Regions from separate parts of the Desulfofundulus sp. TPOSR genome, predicted to be linked through region 1. Evidence: riboswitches for the same ligand, from Rfam matches in the RefSeq annotation. Region 1 holds a riboswitch; the other holds the start of a gene.
The links. A riboswitch is a leader RNA that binds a small molecule or an ion and turns the genes downstream of it on or off. The one in region 1 is predicted to bind cyclic di-GMP.

Region 1 (7,572 bases):
ATTTACGGTGCACTATCCGAAGGGGCACGTCATTTTTGCCGCCGGTGACCCGGCCGACCGGGTCTACCTGGTGGAAAGCGGCTGGGTAAAAATCTACCGCTTGAATGCCGACGGCCGCCGGGTTACCGTAGGCAGTATCCGCAGTCCCGGGGAGTTGATGGGTCTGGCCGAAGCCCTGTGGGGAGGAGAACGTACCTGCTTTGCCGGTGCCATCAGCAATGTCAGCCTGGTGGTTTTGCGTAAGAACAAATTTGAAGAACTAATGGGCGCCCATCCTTTTCTGGCGATTAAAGTTGCCAAATTACTGGGAGTACGCATGCGGGAAGCGGAACAGATTATCCACGAGATGGTTTGCTGGCAAGCTCCCGGACGACTGGCCCTGGCCCTGTTAAAAATGGGCGAACGCTGCGGCGTGGAAACCAAAAACGGCATTAAACTGGGCGTGCAGCTTACCCACGAAGAACTGGCAAATATGGTGGGAACCTCCCGGCAGACGGTAACTTCACTATTGAACACCTTCAAGCAGGAAAAAAGCATTGCTTATGAAGGAAGAACTATCAGCATTGTGGATCCCGATAAGCTGGCTCGATGGATTATGTAAGTGTAGCCGGCCTTACAGGCCCGCTTGAGATATCTAACAAACCCCGCAAAAGAGCGGGGTTTATTTTTTTGACCGGTGAATCCGGTCAAAGTCTACCATTATTTATAAATAAAAATAATGCTTTAAAGAAGGTTATCTAATAAAAGTATCGAACTATAGTCAATATTACAAAGCGATTGTTGGGAGGCTAATCAATGAGCAAGTATTACCTGTACCAGGACGAGAAAAGATGCATTTCCTGCCGCAGCTGTGAAGTGCAGTGCAAAGTAAACAAGGGGCTCGGTGTAGGGCCTAAGCCGAATAAGGTTGCTGCGGTCGGCCCTGTTATCAGAAGCGGTCAAGCAATGGCAACGTATGTTTTCACAGCCTGCCACCACTGCGAGGATCCCTATTGCGTGCAGGCATGCCCGGTTGGGGCCGTCCAGAAACGCCCCAGGGACGGCATTGTGTTCATTGACCAGGAACTGTGTGTGGGGTGCCGGAGCTGCATTATGGCCTGCCCGTGGGGTGCGCCCCAATGGGATGAAGAAAAAGGTGTAGCTGTGAAATGCGACTACTGCAAAGATCGGATTGATGCCGGGCTCGAGCCGGCCTGCGTTACCGCCTGTCCCACCAACAGCCTTCTCTTTGGTCCGGCAGAACGTATGCCGGACGTAAAAAGGGTACGTTATATCCGCAAAAGATTTACAGGTAATGTATAACCGCTTCGCAAAAAAGCCGGCCGGAAATCCCGGCCGGTGGCCTAAATGTAACTCACAATTTCTTCTATTTCCCTCCTCTTGGGCCTCCGGGCCGGGTCGTCGGCCGGGTAACCCACGGGAATAATAGCTACGGGTACAAGCTCCGCGGGGATGCCCAGGCACTCCCTCACCCGTTCCTCGTCAAAAGCGCCCACCCAGCAGGTTCCCAGACCCAGGGCATTTGCGGTAAGCAGAATATTCTGCACCGCGGCGGCCGTATCCTGAATACAGTAAAGTCGCCGCCCCCGCTCGCCGTAAACCCGGGCCGAGCGTTCCGGTTCCGCGCAAACCACAATCACCACAGGGGCCTGGACTATAAAACGTTGATTTAAAGCGGCCTGTGCCAGGGCTTCTTTTTTGTCCTCCCGGATCACCACGTAAAAAAACCAGGGCTGCAGATTCCCGGCGGAAGGAGCCCAGCGGGCCGCTTCCAGGAGTTGATCCAGTAATGCTTCGGGCAGCGGATCCGGTTTATAGTGTCTTACGGAGTACCGGCTCCTCACCAGGGAGAGTATCGTGGACATGATCAATTTCCCCTCCTGCATCAAAATGCTCTTATATTATACCCCGGGACCCCCCATCTCGTGTGTTTTCACAACCGCCTTCTTAAAGCCTTCTTAAAGCCTTCTTAAAGAAATTCCCCTCTAATTTTCTCAGCATAAGCCCGGGCAACTACAATCGTTTTTCACTTACCTGACGATCATTACGGGGCAGGGGGACAGGTGCAGCACCTTATGGCTCACGCTGCCCAGGAAAAGGGACTTAATATCGCCAAAACCGCGGCTACCAATGACGATCAGGTCAAATTGACCCTCTGCGGCCAGGCGACAGATGGCTTCGGCCGCGTCTCCCCGTTCCACCGCGGCGGCTACGGCCTGGCCTTCCGCCCGAAAAATTTTTTCTACTGCTGCAAAGACTTTTTCCGCGCGGGCTTCTATTTCTTGATCCAGCTCCTTTTGCTGAAGCCAGGCACATACTCCGGGTTCGGGGAAAAGTTTATAACAGGAAGGCCCCACATATAAAGCCGTTACTGCAACTTCCGGGTTTAGTTTACTTAAGCGCAAAGCCTGTCTGGCAGCACGCATTGAATTCTCCGAACCATCCACGGCCAGAAGGATTTTCATGCCAACCACTACCTCCCCCAAAGACAATCTTTATTGCAGGATCTTCTACGTTATAGTGGAAAAAACCTGCATTATTAGAAACATAATTAAATCCCTATTGCCTCCACAGGGATTGATCAGCTATAATAAATACTGCACCAGGTAAAAGCAAAAAGAATACGGTGCTTACGGGTTGGGCAAACCGGGTGAAAGCCCGGGACGCTAAAGCCATGGGTCTAAGGTCCTTTTCAGGACTATGATCGCCAGGCTGCAACGGTACCGACTGCCGGGGGGGGTAGTCACTTGACTACCCCCCTTTAATTTTGCCTGAAATTAGTCACATCCTTATGTTCAACGGAGGTGGTTTCCTTAAACGTAGTAAGACCGGACGATTGTCGAAACAATATGAAAGAAAGGAGATGGGAAATTTGACCCCTCAAACGCAAGTTATTTTAGCTACGTCCGTCTTTTTACTTACCTATGCTATAATTATTTCGGAAAAGATTCACCGTACCGTGGCTGCTTTTTGCGGTGCGGCGATAGTCATACTGGCCGGCATTATTACCCCGGAACTGGCCGTCCATTACATCGATTGGAACACCATCGGCCTTTTAACGGGCATGATGATCATCGTGGGCGTTACCCGTGAAACGGGAGTTTTTGAGTACCTGGCCATCAAGGCGGCCAAAATGGCCCGGGGGGAGCCCCTGCGCATCCTGGCCGCCCTTGCCCTGGTCACGGCTGTACTTTCAGCCCTGCTGGACAATGTGACCACGGTACTGCTCATCGTGCCCGTTACATTTGCCATCGCCCACAAACTAAAGGTAAGCCCCCTGCCCTTCTTAATCTCTGAAATTATCGCTTCCAACATTGGGGGAACGGCAACCCTGATCGGAGACCCGCCCAACATCATGATTGGCAGCGCCGTGGGGCTCGGCTTTATGGATTTTGTGATTAACCTTACCCCGGTGGTGGTTGTAATTTATGTCTTGACCATCTCCCTCCTGCGCCTCATTTACCGCCGGGACCTGGTTACAAACCCTGAGAATCAAAAAAGTATCCTGGAGCTTAATGAATGGGACGAAATTAAAGACGCCGCGTTGCTGAAACCCTGCCTCTGGGTTTTGGGTTTAACCATTGCCGGGTTTGCCCTGCACCAGTTCCTGCACCTGGAGAGCTCGGTGATCGCCATGGCCGGGGCGGCCCTGTTGCTGGTAATCACCCGTTCCGACCCGGAACATGCCCTGCACGCCGTAGAATGGCCGGTTATCTTCTTCTTTATCGGCCTGTTTGCCCTGGTGGGAGCGCTGGAAGAAGTAGGGGTCATTGAAACCATCGCCCATTTTGCCCTGGAGGTTACCGGGGGAGAACTCCTCCCGGCCGGCCTTTTGATTGTCTGGCTTTCGGCCCTGGCCTCGGCCTTTGTGGACAACATCCCCTTTGTGGCGACCATGATTCCTTTAATTCAGGACATGGGCCGCCTGGGGGGCATAGAAAACCTCAATTTCCTGTGGTGGTCCCTTTCCCTGGGAGCCTGCCTGGGTGGCAACGGCACCATCATCGGTGCTTCGGCCAACGTGGTAGTGGTGGGCATGGCTGAAAAGAGGGGTACGCCCATCAGCTTCCTGGGTTTCTTTAAAGTAGCTTTTCCCCTCATGATCCTTTCCATTGTCATTGCCACAGCATACCTGGTGGCCTGGCTGCAATTTAATACCACTCTGGTGCTGGTAAGCACGCTGGCAGTAGGGCTGGCCTTGAGCCTGCTGTCAAACCTGCTGCAAAGGCAGCTCAAAATAGAAACCACGGTAACAACAGGCAACCAGTAATTCCCCGGCACCCGTTCACTTAAATAATAGTAATTTCACAAGGAGGGTTGGCGGTTGACCAGAAACCAGCTGGCCGCCATGATTGATCATACCCTGCTTAAACCCACGGCCACCACCCGGGACATCCGGCAACTTTGTATTGAGGCGATGGCTGAAGGATTCGCCGCCGTATGCGTTAATCCCGCCCATGTGGCATATGCCGCGAAAATACTTGCCGGTTCCCGTGTGGCAGTGTGCACGGTGATTGGCTTCCCCCTGGGGGCAACCACGCCGTCCGTAAAAAAGAAGGAAGCTGAAGAGGCCGTCAGAAACGGCGCCAGGGAAGTGGACATGGTCATAAATATTGGCGCCTTGAAGGAAGGAAACCATGACCTGGTCGTGGCCGATATCCGGGGAGTGGTTGAGGCAGTGACCGCCCTTTTGCCCGGGGGGCTGGTCAAGGTGATTATCGAAACAGGCTACTTAAACCACGGGGAGAAGATTACCGCCTGCCGGCTGGTACGTCAGGCAGGCGCCCATTATGTAAAAACCAGCACCGGTTTTGGCCCCGGCGGAGCCACGGTGGAAGACGTGAGGCTATTGCGGGAAAACCTCCCCCTGGAAATGGGCGTAAAAGCCTCGGGGGGCATTCGCACCACCGGACAAGCCCTGGCCCTCATCGAAGCCGGGGCTGCCAGGCTGGGTACAAGCGCCGGCCCGGCCCTGCTGGCCGGCCTGCAGGCGCAGTAAAAGTGAAAGCTGCTCACGCTGAAATTTCAACTTAACTACCTAGAACCATCGCAAAAAATTTTCCTCCACACTAACCAGAGCAGGTGGAGGAAAAAATTTTTTTCGGGCGAATATACTAGGGGTTTTAGGAAAAACTGCAGAGGAAGAGGGTTATTCATGGCCGGTATCAGGGATTATCAGGTTGTTGTTGGTGAACAACTCATTGAAGAAATTTACGAGCTGGCCCGGCAGCTTAAGGGGTGCAGGGTCCAGCACATTAATTCCACCCTTACCGGGGGCGGGGTGGCGGAAATTTTAAAGCGCCTCGTGCCCATGATGGAGGAAGCGGGCCTGGAAGTGCGCTGGGACGTCATCAAGGGGGATGAAGAATTTTTCCGGGTGACCAAAACCTTTCACAACGCCTTTCACGGCGTGCCCGTGCAAATAACGCCCGCCATGCTGGACACCTACCGCCGCATATCCCGGGAAAACTACGACCTGGTAGACCCCCGGGCGGGCTTTGTCATTCTCCACGATCAGCAGCCCCTGGGCCTGGCCGAAATCCGTCCCGGCCACCCGGGTCGCTGGCTGTGGTACTGCCACATTGATCCGGTAGACGTGAACCGGGAGGTGTGGGATTTTTTGAGCCCCTGGGCAAGGCGTTGTGACGCCGCCATCTATCATATCCAGGCCTACGCCCGGAATTTAGGTCACCGGCAATACTTCATGCCCCCGGCCATTGACCCCCTGGCCGAAAAAAACCGGGAGGTTTCGGCACAAGAAATTGATGCTGTTATGGAGCGACTGGGGATACCCAATGATCTACCCCTGGTGGTGCAAATTTCCCGGTTTGACCGCCTCAAAGACCCGCTGGGGGTTATCCAGGCCTTTCGCCTGGTGCGGCAGGAAGTGCTATGCCGCCTGGTGCTGGCGGGGGGCGGAGCCACCGACGACCCCGAGGGCATCCAGGTGCTCCAGGAAGTACGCCAGGCAGCCGCCGGTGACCCGGACATCTTTATTCTGGAGCTCCCTCCCGCCAGCGATCTGGAAATTAATGTGCTGCAGCGGGTTGCCGCAGTAGTGGTTCAGAAATCAGTACGAGAGGGTTTCGGGCTGACCGTAACCGAGGCCATGTGGAAATCCCGCCCGGTGGTAGCTTCCCCCGTAGGCGGCATTACGGTGCAGATAATTCACGGAGAGACCGGGCTGGCCGCCGCCACCACCGAAGAAATGGCCCGGGCGGTGGTTAGAATCTTGCGCGACCCCTCCCTGGCAGAAAAACTGGGGCAAAACGCCAGGGAACACGTGAAAAAGAACTTTATCCTGCCCATTTATCTAAAACGGTGGCTGGAAATGCTCACGGCCGAGCAGAGTTACCCGGTATGATCAGCTGCTCGGCCTGGTTGAAATAAGCCCGGTAAAGGGTAAACCCCAGGGCAATGCTGGAAATGGCCGTGGCGCTGCTGAGCATCAGCATAACCATGATCTGGTACTTAACCGCCAGCAGGGGATCGGCCCCGGCCAGGATGGAGCCGGTCATCATCCCCGGCAGGGTAACCAGCCCCACGGTTTTCATGGAATCAATGGTGGGCAACATCCCTCCTTTAATAGCCGCCTGCAGCACACCTTCCACCGCCTGCCGGGGAGATGCCCCCAGGGCCAGGGCGGCTTCCACCTCCCGCCTTCGCTGGCGGATGTCGGCTTGAAAACGGTTGAGCACCAGGCCGGCAGCCACCATGGCATTGCCGACGATCATCCCCGCCACCGGAATGACAAAGCGGGGGCTACCCTCGATGATGTGGAGTGAGAGCATCAGGCCCAGGGTAACCACTTCCCCCAGCCCAATGGCCAGGATCACCCGCCAGAATATCCCCGGGATCTTTTTGCCCTTTCCGGCCGCATTATGGGCGGCCACCAGGGTCATCAGCAACAATACCCCCGCGGTAAAATACCAGCGGTCCTGCCGGAACACAAAGGTCAGCACATAACCGATGGCCAGCAACTGCAAAAAGGTGCGGACCGTCCCCACCAGCAAATCCCGCTCCAGGCGCAGCTGCTGCCACAAAGACAAAAGCATGGCCACCAGCACCAGGGCCAGGGTGGATAAGAGGGCTGCATCGGTCAAGGGATTTCACCTCTTTTCAGGCCGGCAGCACCCGTGCGGGGTGTGCCGGCCCTCCTGGAAGAACTGGCGCACCCAGGGATCGACCTCGCCGCGCATGAAATCTTCTTTCGGACCACAGACCGTAAGACGCCCCTTTTGCATGACGGCCAGCACCTGGGCTACCCGCAGGGCCTGGGCGGCATCGTGGGTTACCCACACCACGGTGAGGGCATTTTCCCGCTGCAGTCGCATAATTAACAGTTCGATTTCTTCCCGGGCTTCGGGGTCCAGGGCGGAAGTGGGTTCGTCCAGCAAAAGGGCCGCCGGCCGGTTGGCCAGTGCCCGGGCCAGGGCAACCCGCTGGGCCTGGCCACCGGAAAGGCTGCTTACCTCCCGCCGCAAGAACGTGCCGTCCAGCCCGACCTGTTCCAGCAACTCCGCCGGCTCTACGCGCGGGGCCGAGCGGGTAACCCGGGGACCGTAAAGGAGA
Region 2 (7,572 bases), on a different contig from region 1:
TGATCCTGCTGTTCTTCGGCAAGGGCTTCTTCCCCTATCAGGCCCAGTAAAAACAACCTTCAGGCCGGGCGCAAAAAAATGGCGCCCGGCTTTCTACTAATGGAGTCCATCAGAATCAGCGACGGTTTTGCGGCAGATCTGCAATTTCCCAAGCTGGAATTCCTCTGGACCTGAGGTTCCCTTCTTTATCCAACCAGAGGCGGATGCCTTTTTCCTCCCTATCAAAACGATAAACCAGGCCGCCCACCACTATAGAAGTGTTCTCAAAGGCATATCCTACGGTAACCACGGCTGCCGGGCCAGTCACCACCCTCGTGGTGGCCCCACCTCTGGACCCCAGCTCTCCCACATGCACATCCCCGCCAGCCTGTATCTCGCCACCGCGAAATACCCCGGATACAGTCACTCTCTTGCCAGCCTGGATCCGGGAATTATAACAACCACTCCCCACCACCCGGACATCGCCGGTAGCTACTACGGTGGAATTGTGGACACTTGACGCCACCACATCACTTTCTGCAGACGGCGGGGACGCAAAGGCCTGTTCCCATTCCCCGGCTCGCCGGGCCAATATTTCGAGTTCCCGGAGGTCACGCACGGCCAGAGGGGAACGAACCAGCGCCCGTTCGACTTCCCGGACAAACTCTTCCAGGCCTTCAGCGACCATTCCCGGAGGCATGTTTTTAACCTGTTTCTTGAAGGTATTGGCGGCAGCGGGAAGGTGGCTAAACTTCCCCTCCAGCAGTAGCTTTACCAGGGGGCCGATGCCGCGTTTAAGATCGCCCTGCTTGAACGCCGGGTGACCCAGTAACTGCCGGATAGCCATGGTCATCTCCTGCAAACCGGTCGCCAGGGTATGAACCTGTGGCAACATTCCTTGCAGGAAAGCAGGAACTCCTCCTGCGATTACCACCGATGACAGGATATTCATCCTGATCACGACGGACCCCGTGGCTTGAACCCTCGCGCCGGAGACCAACCCTCCCACCCTGACATTCCCGCCCGCTTCTACCACCATCCCTTCTGCCACATTTCCAGCAATCAGGATATCTCCTTTGAAGACAATGTTACCTGAAGCAAGGTCTACGTCACCAGCATGCACCAGTTCAGGCAATACGCTTACTCTCACCAGGTCGCGCCAGCGGGAAGCCACAGGACGTCCAGCCCGGGCCGCTACGGCCCGTTCACCATCCCTGGTAAGCACCGCTCCTTCGCCTACCGAAAGGATGAAGTCCCGGGGCGACGGCGGCACAATTACCTCACCCTTGACGCTGGTGCCGGGACGACCCGGCTCAGGCGGGTGTTTGACAGCCAGGACGTCTCCCGCCTCCACCGAAGTAAAAACATAGCGTTCCCGGAAATCCACCGCTTCGTCTTCCCCCGCCAGTACCGGCACCTTGGAAATAGAGGAAAAAAGCAATTCTACCCGGCCGTCTTTTCCCGATTCTGCAGGAATACCCCGGGCGATAACCACCTCCTCTTCAACACAGGATGCAACACCGCGAGAACATGCTTCCCAGTCTACGCCATAGTTAATCCCCAACCGGGACAACTCCCGCAATAGTTCGTCCTTAGTGAGTGGTGGAAAACGTTCTTCCCGTTCCACTACCTTCAGTTGCAGTACCCTGGCAGGCGGGAGATCCGGCAGTTCCCGATGAACTACCACCGCAGGGCGCGTTCGCAATATCGCTTGTAGACCATCGGAAGAAACGGATACAGACCAGCTCCCTTCTCTACGCTCTTCCACCGTTTCCACCCGCACCGTATCCTTCATGGATACGGGGGTGGGTTGAGTGCACTCCCGGCCGTTAACAATCAGCCTTACCCCCGGACAAGGTACCACCACCGGGTAAGGTCCCTCCGGCCGGTGCCGGACAACAAGGCGCCCCTGTTTCACAAAAGCATATGGACCCACCGATTCTCCATCCGGAAAAGCATTGTCCACTTTACTCGCTGTTGCTGCGGGGGAGCCCCGGATAGTCTCTTCTTTATATTTCATAAGGAACCCACCTCCTGCTAAGCGTTGGGATTTGTCTTAAGAGCTTCCAGTACTTGAAAAAAACCTATTACTTCCAGGTCTTCTCGAATAAAATCGGGGATACGAACAATTCTCAAGGTACGCCCCTGCTTGTACAGGTGTCTGACCTGACTCAGGAGCATTCCCACCCCGGAAGAGTCTATGAACCGAAGTCCCTGCAGATCTATCTCCACCACTTCTTCCGTCCGTCGCTGAATTTCCTGTTGCAACTGCTCCACGTTGCTGAAATCCAGTTCGCCTTCCACCTCCAGGATTACCATCTCTTTCTTTTGCCGGACTCTAATCTCCACCCCTTTCACCTCCCTTTCCCGTCACCTTCATAACAACCAGTGTCACGTCATCCTTTTGGGAAAAACCGCGGGTAAATGTCTCCAGGTCAGATAAAATGTTTTGTTTCATCCTGTCTGCATCAGCACCATTCTGAAGGCGAACTATCTCCTTCAATCGTTCCTGCCCGTACCTTTGCTCGCCCGGGCCACAGGCCTCCACAAGTCCATCGGTATACAGCACCACCGCATCTCCGTCGGCAAGAAAAAATTCCTCCACCCCTGACCCGAGGTAATCTTCCAGCAGGCCCAGGGCGACTCCCCGGCACCGGGCCACTTTCACCTTGCCGTCAGATAGAAGGAGGGGAGGGTGGTGCCCTGCATTGACACAGGAGAGGCGTCCAGCTATCCCGTCGTAACACAGCAGGCATAGGGTGGCAAAAGCCCCGCATTTCCGCAGTTCATCCCCTCCCACCCTGTTTAACCGGCGCACCACCTCCAGAGGATGGGGATTAATCCTGATACACTCCCGGAGCATATGGCGGATTGTTTCCATCAGCCGGGCCGCATGGAATCCTTTACCCATTACGTCTCCGATGACGGCAAACACGGTTCTCTCGTCGCAGGAAATAAACTCAAAAAAATCCCCCCCGACCTGTTCGGCAGGCAGGCTACACCCACTAACTTCCAACCCGTAAGCCCTTAGTATTTTTCCATTCCCTGTAATCACTTCTCCCATCCTGCTCCTACCTCTCTTCTCCGCCCGGAGCGGTGTTTTGCGCCAGGAGCCTGTCCAACCCTACCAGCCGCATCACCTCCGCCACATCAGGTTGCGGCCTCAAAATCAGCATCTGGCCCCCTTTTTGCCGCCAGTCGTTGCTAATGTCCAGCAAACTTTTCAAACCGGTGGAATCAACGAAAGAAACGCCCGACAGGTCAACTTCCAGCGTGTGTTCTCCCACTTTCCCAACAACTTCTTGCAACTGCGCTACTGTTTCCACGTCCAATTCACCGTTCAGCACCAGCCGGCACACCCCCCTGTCAACGTAAACATCTACTTTCAGCAACAAAATCACCCCCTCTTTCATTGGTCTTGTCCGGTTTTAATGCCGAAGTCCAGGGCCAGGGCGGTACCTGACGGTCCTGTATTAAGGTAGAGGTGGTCCGCATAGTAGAGCATCAGGGTAAATCCACACCCCAGGGAATTCTTGGTTGAATAATGTTGCATCAGCGTTGCCCGGGCCAATTCGCTGGTTTTGATTCCCGGACCCCGGTCCTGAACGATAATCCTGACGGTGTCCCCTGACTGCCTGGCTTGCCAGCAACCGCCCCCTGCATGTTTGAGAGCATTGGCCAGCGCCTCTGTCAAGCACAAGGCAATCGCGTGCTGCCTGCGGCTGTCGAGAACAGGCAAGGCTTCCCGCATTGCCCGGCGGGCTTCCGGAATGTCATGGGTCTGCCGGACCTCACCCCTGGCCAGTTCCGTCCCTTCTGAGATCACTTTTTCCATTTCTCCACTATTCACCAGGTATAACCGGCCCCCCGTTACCGCCGCTATGGCCTCCCGGTAAGCCTGCATCTCCTGCTGGTGCATCTTTCTCTCCTTTTCAATCACCTCGGTGATGTCAAAGGCCAGCAGTCCACCGCTCCTGTGGTCGAAAGGCACGCCGTGAAGGTCAAACACCTTTTGCCCGTCAGCGCTAATGATCACCTCGCGGCGGTGTTCGGCCTTGCGGATAGCCTGGCGCATCAGTTTTTCCGCTTCTTCCATAGGCAGGTCCAGGTCAGCCTGGCCCGAAAGGTAGCAGAAGCGCCCTCCTTCATATTTCATCACCTTCCCCACCCTGAGAGCGTTAATTAGTTCGGATTTCTCCACCTCAGCCAGCAGTTTCTCCCTGACCAGGTCCTGAAGGTGCTCCGGCAAGTGCCGGGAAATCTCCTGTATTAGCTCGCCGGCGCTTCCGGCCAGCAACTGATACTCCTCCCTGCTAAGACGACGGGCAGTCCCCTGCTTCCGGTGGACACACAGGATATCAAAAACGTGGACGTTATTTTTCCCTTTGAACGGTACCCCGGCCACCTCGACCCACAAGTTTTCCTGCAGCCTGATTACATACCGGCCCGGAACAGGAGCTTCCGTTTCCAGCCCAAACTCCGTGGTATTTAACACCAGGATGCGGGCCGGATAATGCCTGCCATGCTCATCTTCCAGTAACACCCGGACAGGCGGCGAAGGCACCCGGCGAAGGGGGCTTAGCTGGACAAAATACTGGCACTCCACACAAGGACGGTCCGGTTCTTTCTTTGCGCACTCAAGACACCGTTGCATTTTTTCACCACCCTTCTGCCTTTCAGCCCCTCCCGGCCCCATGCCCTTTCAATTGCCACAATACTGCCAGCAAACGTCCCAGCCATTGGCTCTGTTAGAGTCGACCTCTATACCCCAAATGGGTAAACATACTTTTATAAGCAGGAACGGCAGCCTGACCAGGCTGCCGCAACAAAAACATCATTAAAAAGAAAACAGAAAACAATCAATACCTTTATCGCGGCAGCCTGGCAGTCATACCCTTTAGGGCTGCAGACCCATGGCTTTGCGCCCCACCCTTTCGAGTGGTTTGCCTTTAACACAATAAAGACAATAAAGTTTTTAATTTAACAGTGAAAAGGCTGATTCAACACCGCCAGAACACAGAAAATTTTCGACCAGCGAAAAATTCAGCCCCTGAAGATCCTGTTAGGTATGGGAAATATGATGAGAGAAAATACAAAACAGGCCCGTGTGGATAAGAACGGACATGACGTGCTCCGCCAGCAACCAGAAGGAGCAGAGAGGAATTATCTCGGTAGGCGATTTGGAGGGTAAGTAAGCAGGAAGTGGAAGCTTTTCTATACAAGCCCCGCCAAGAAAATGAGAGGTTTTGGTATTTATTGCATTTAATACCGAAGAGAACATGTGTTCTATCACAATGGTCCAACATTTTTATCTTCCCGATCATTCCTTTCGACTCCCTTTTTAACAAAAATTAGACATGAAATTCCGTTTAAATGCCATCATTCACCAGTTTTCGATGTAAACAAAATTCATAACCACCGGTACCAAAGCATGTCTGCGGACAAGATACCTGCACCCAAAAGTTAATATACGATATCCATTTTTATTTTCCCTTCTGAATGAAGCAAGACAATGTAATATAATAAACAATAAACGCCGCAAACCCTTGCGGCGTCTAGCTTTTTTGGAGCTGGTGGTCGGATTCGAACCGACGACCTGCGCATTACGAGTGCGCTGCTCTACCCCTGAGCCACACCAGCACTTTTCTGTTGTCTCATTCGACTAACCCGGCGCCTTACTTATATTAACGCAAACAGAGTCATTTGTCAATTGGTATCGCCCGGTGGGACCGGGTCGTACGCCTTCGAGCTGCAACAGCTGCAGTTTTAAGGGCAAACCGCCGCCAAAACCGCCGGGTGATCCATCCTGGCGGATTACCCGGTGGCAGGGGATGACCAGTGGAACCCGGTTGGCCCCCAAAGCCCCGCCCACGGCCCGGGCGGCCCGGGGATTCCCGACGGCTGCCGCCACCTGCTGGTACGACCATAATTCACCGTACCCGATGTGCCGTACGAAACCCAGCACCCGGGCCACAAAGGGGGGGCACCAGGAAAGATCCACGGGAATATCCGTAAAGGAAACCGGCCGGCCCTGGAAATATTGATCCAACTTTTCTTCCAGGAGCGGAGGCCACCTTTTTAGCGCAGGCTCGCTGGTTTCATTAATTCTTACAGGCATTGGTTCATCCTGCAGGGCAGTCAGGGCTTCCTCCCGGCTTGGACGGGGAAATGTCAGGACCAGCAGCCCCTGCTTACCCCAGGCAGTACCAACCCAGCCCGCTTTGGTGGATAATAAATGAAGCCCATTCACAGAACGCCCCCCACAGCCGCAAAATAGAATAATCTATTTTTCTGCTGCCGCCCGGATAAAAATGGCCAGACCCGTGATAATAATCGCCCCGCCCACAAGCTGTAAGGGTGAAGGTACCTGGTGAAAAATGATATAAGCCAGAATGGTTGCCCCCACCGGCTCGCCAAGTATACTCACTGAGACCACGGCAGCCTTGACATAACGCAGGGCCCAGTTAAAAATGGTATGCCCGAAAATGGTGGGAACCAGGGCCAGGAGGAAAAACCACAGCCATGTGGAGGGCGGGTAAGGAAAAAAGGACAAACCGGTGAGCAGCGCACCCAGGAACAAAGTCACGGTACTGGCCCCGTAAACAACAAAAATGTACGGGAATAATGACAGGCGGTGCCGTAAACCGCGCCCGATCAATACATAGCCGGCAATAAAAATGGCCCCGGCAAAAGCCAGGATATCTCCCCAGAAAGCCTGCCCGCCGATCTGAAAATCACCCACACCCACAATAGTGCTGCCGGTTAAAGCCAGGGCTGCCCCCACAAGCCCCGTGCGGGCGATTTTTTCTTTAAAGATAAGGTAGCCACCTAAAACCACAAATAAGGGTTGCATGGTGACCAGCACGGTGGAGCTGGCAATGGATGTGTACTCAAGGGAAGTAATCCAGGCAGTGAAATGCAATGCCAGCAGCACGCCGGAAAGGCAGGCCAGCATTATGTCACGCCGGCCCATGGAGCGCAGTTCTTCCCGTCCCCTGGTCAGGGCAATGGGAGCAATCATGAGCACGGTAAACCCCAACCGGTAGAAGGCAATGACCAGAGGTGGAGCCATGGCGAGTTTGGTAAAGATGGAAGAAAAGGCGGCTCCCACCACCCCCACCAGGATGGCCAGGTAGGGATTGACAAAGGGGCGCTCCAGGCCGGTGGTTAATAAGCCTGAATCTTGTTGCAGCGGGCATTCAGATACCTTTGTGGGCATGTTCATTTGTCTCCTACTTTGAACGACCGGGCTGCCGTTTATATTCTATCGGTGAACGAGGAATTCCTGCAGGTTAAGTTAACTTCATCCGGCAAATCCGAAACTTATCCCCAGGATTATCTTTAAGTCAAATTTTGGGGGAAATCTGCTTAAAGCGGTACCCAATACGATTTTGTGCCTTATCCAAACAATTCAGTGGACAGGTAACGCTCCCCGGTGTCCGGGAGCAAAACCACCACGATCTTACCCCGGTTTTCCGGCCTGCCGGCCACCTGTAAAGCCGCCCAGACAGCCGCCCCCGCAGAAATACCCACCAGCAGGCCCTCCTCCCGGGCCAGGCGACGGGCGGTGTCCAGCGCATCTTCATCGGCCAC

Region 2: it holds a riboswitch for cyclic di-GMP, as region 1 does, so the genes downstream of both, G7K71_RS03865 (ATP-binding protein) here and G7K71_RS09555 (SLC13 family permease) in region 1, are expected to answer to the same signal.

Annotation. Positions count from the first base shown of each region.
Region 1 covers NZ_JAAOEF010000002.1:211,089-218,660, reverse strand. The annotation lists gene G7K71_RS09575 (Crp/Fnr family transcriptional regulator) at 1-601, shown strand, start outside; gene G7K71_RS09570 (4Fe-4S dicluster domain-containing protein) at 796-1,302, shown strand; gene G7K71_RS09565 (nitroreductase family protein) at 1,344-1,865, opposite strand; gene G7K71_RS09560 (universal stress protein) at 2,031-2,465, opposite strand; cyclic di-GMP riboswitch class I at 2,631-2,720, shown strand; gene G7K71_RS09555 (SLC13 family permease) at 2,873-4,270, shown strand; gene deoC (deoxyribose-phosphate aldolase) at 4,325-4,999, shown strand; gene G7K71_RS09545 (glycosyltransferase) at 5,156-6,364, shown strand; gene G7K71_RS09540 (ABC transporter permease) at 6,336-7,103, opposite strand; gene G7K71_RS09535 (phosphate ABC transporter ATP-binding protein) at 7,110-7,572, opposite strand, start outside.
Region 2 covers NZ_JAAOEF010000001.1:763,787-771,358, forward strand. The annotation lists gene G7K71_RS03845 (DUF342 domain-containing protein) at 116-1,999, opposite strand; gene G7K71_RS03850 (STAS domain-containing protein) at 2,017-2,328, opposite strand; gene G7K71_RS03855 (PP2C family protein-serine/threonine phosphatase) at 2,318-3,043, opposite strand; gene G7K71_RS03860 (STAS domain-containing protein) at 3,051-3,371, opposite strand; gene G7K71_RS03865 (ATP-binding protein) at 3,389-4,633, opposite strand; cyclic di-GMP riboswitch class I at 4,852-4,937, opposite strand; tRNA gene G7K71_RS03870 (tRNA-Thr) at 5,545-5,619, opposite strand; gene G7K71_RS03875 (methylated-DNA--[protein]-cysteine S-methyltransferase) at 5,642-6,229, opposite strand; gene G7K71_RS03880 (DMT family transporter) at 6,263-7,198, opposite strand; gene cysK (cysteine synthase A) at 7,378-7,572, opposite strand, start outside.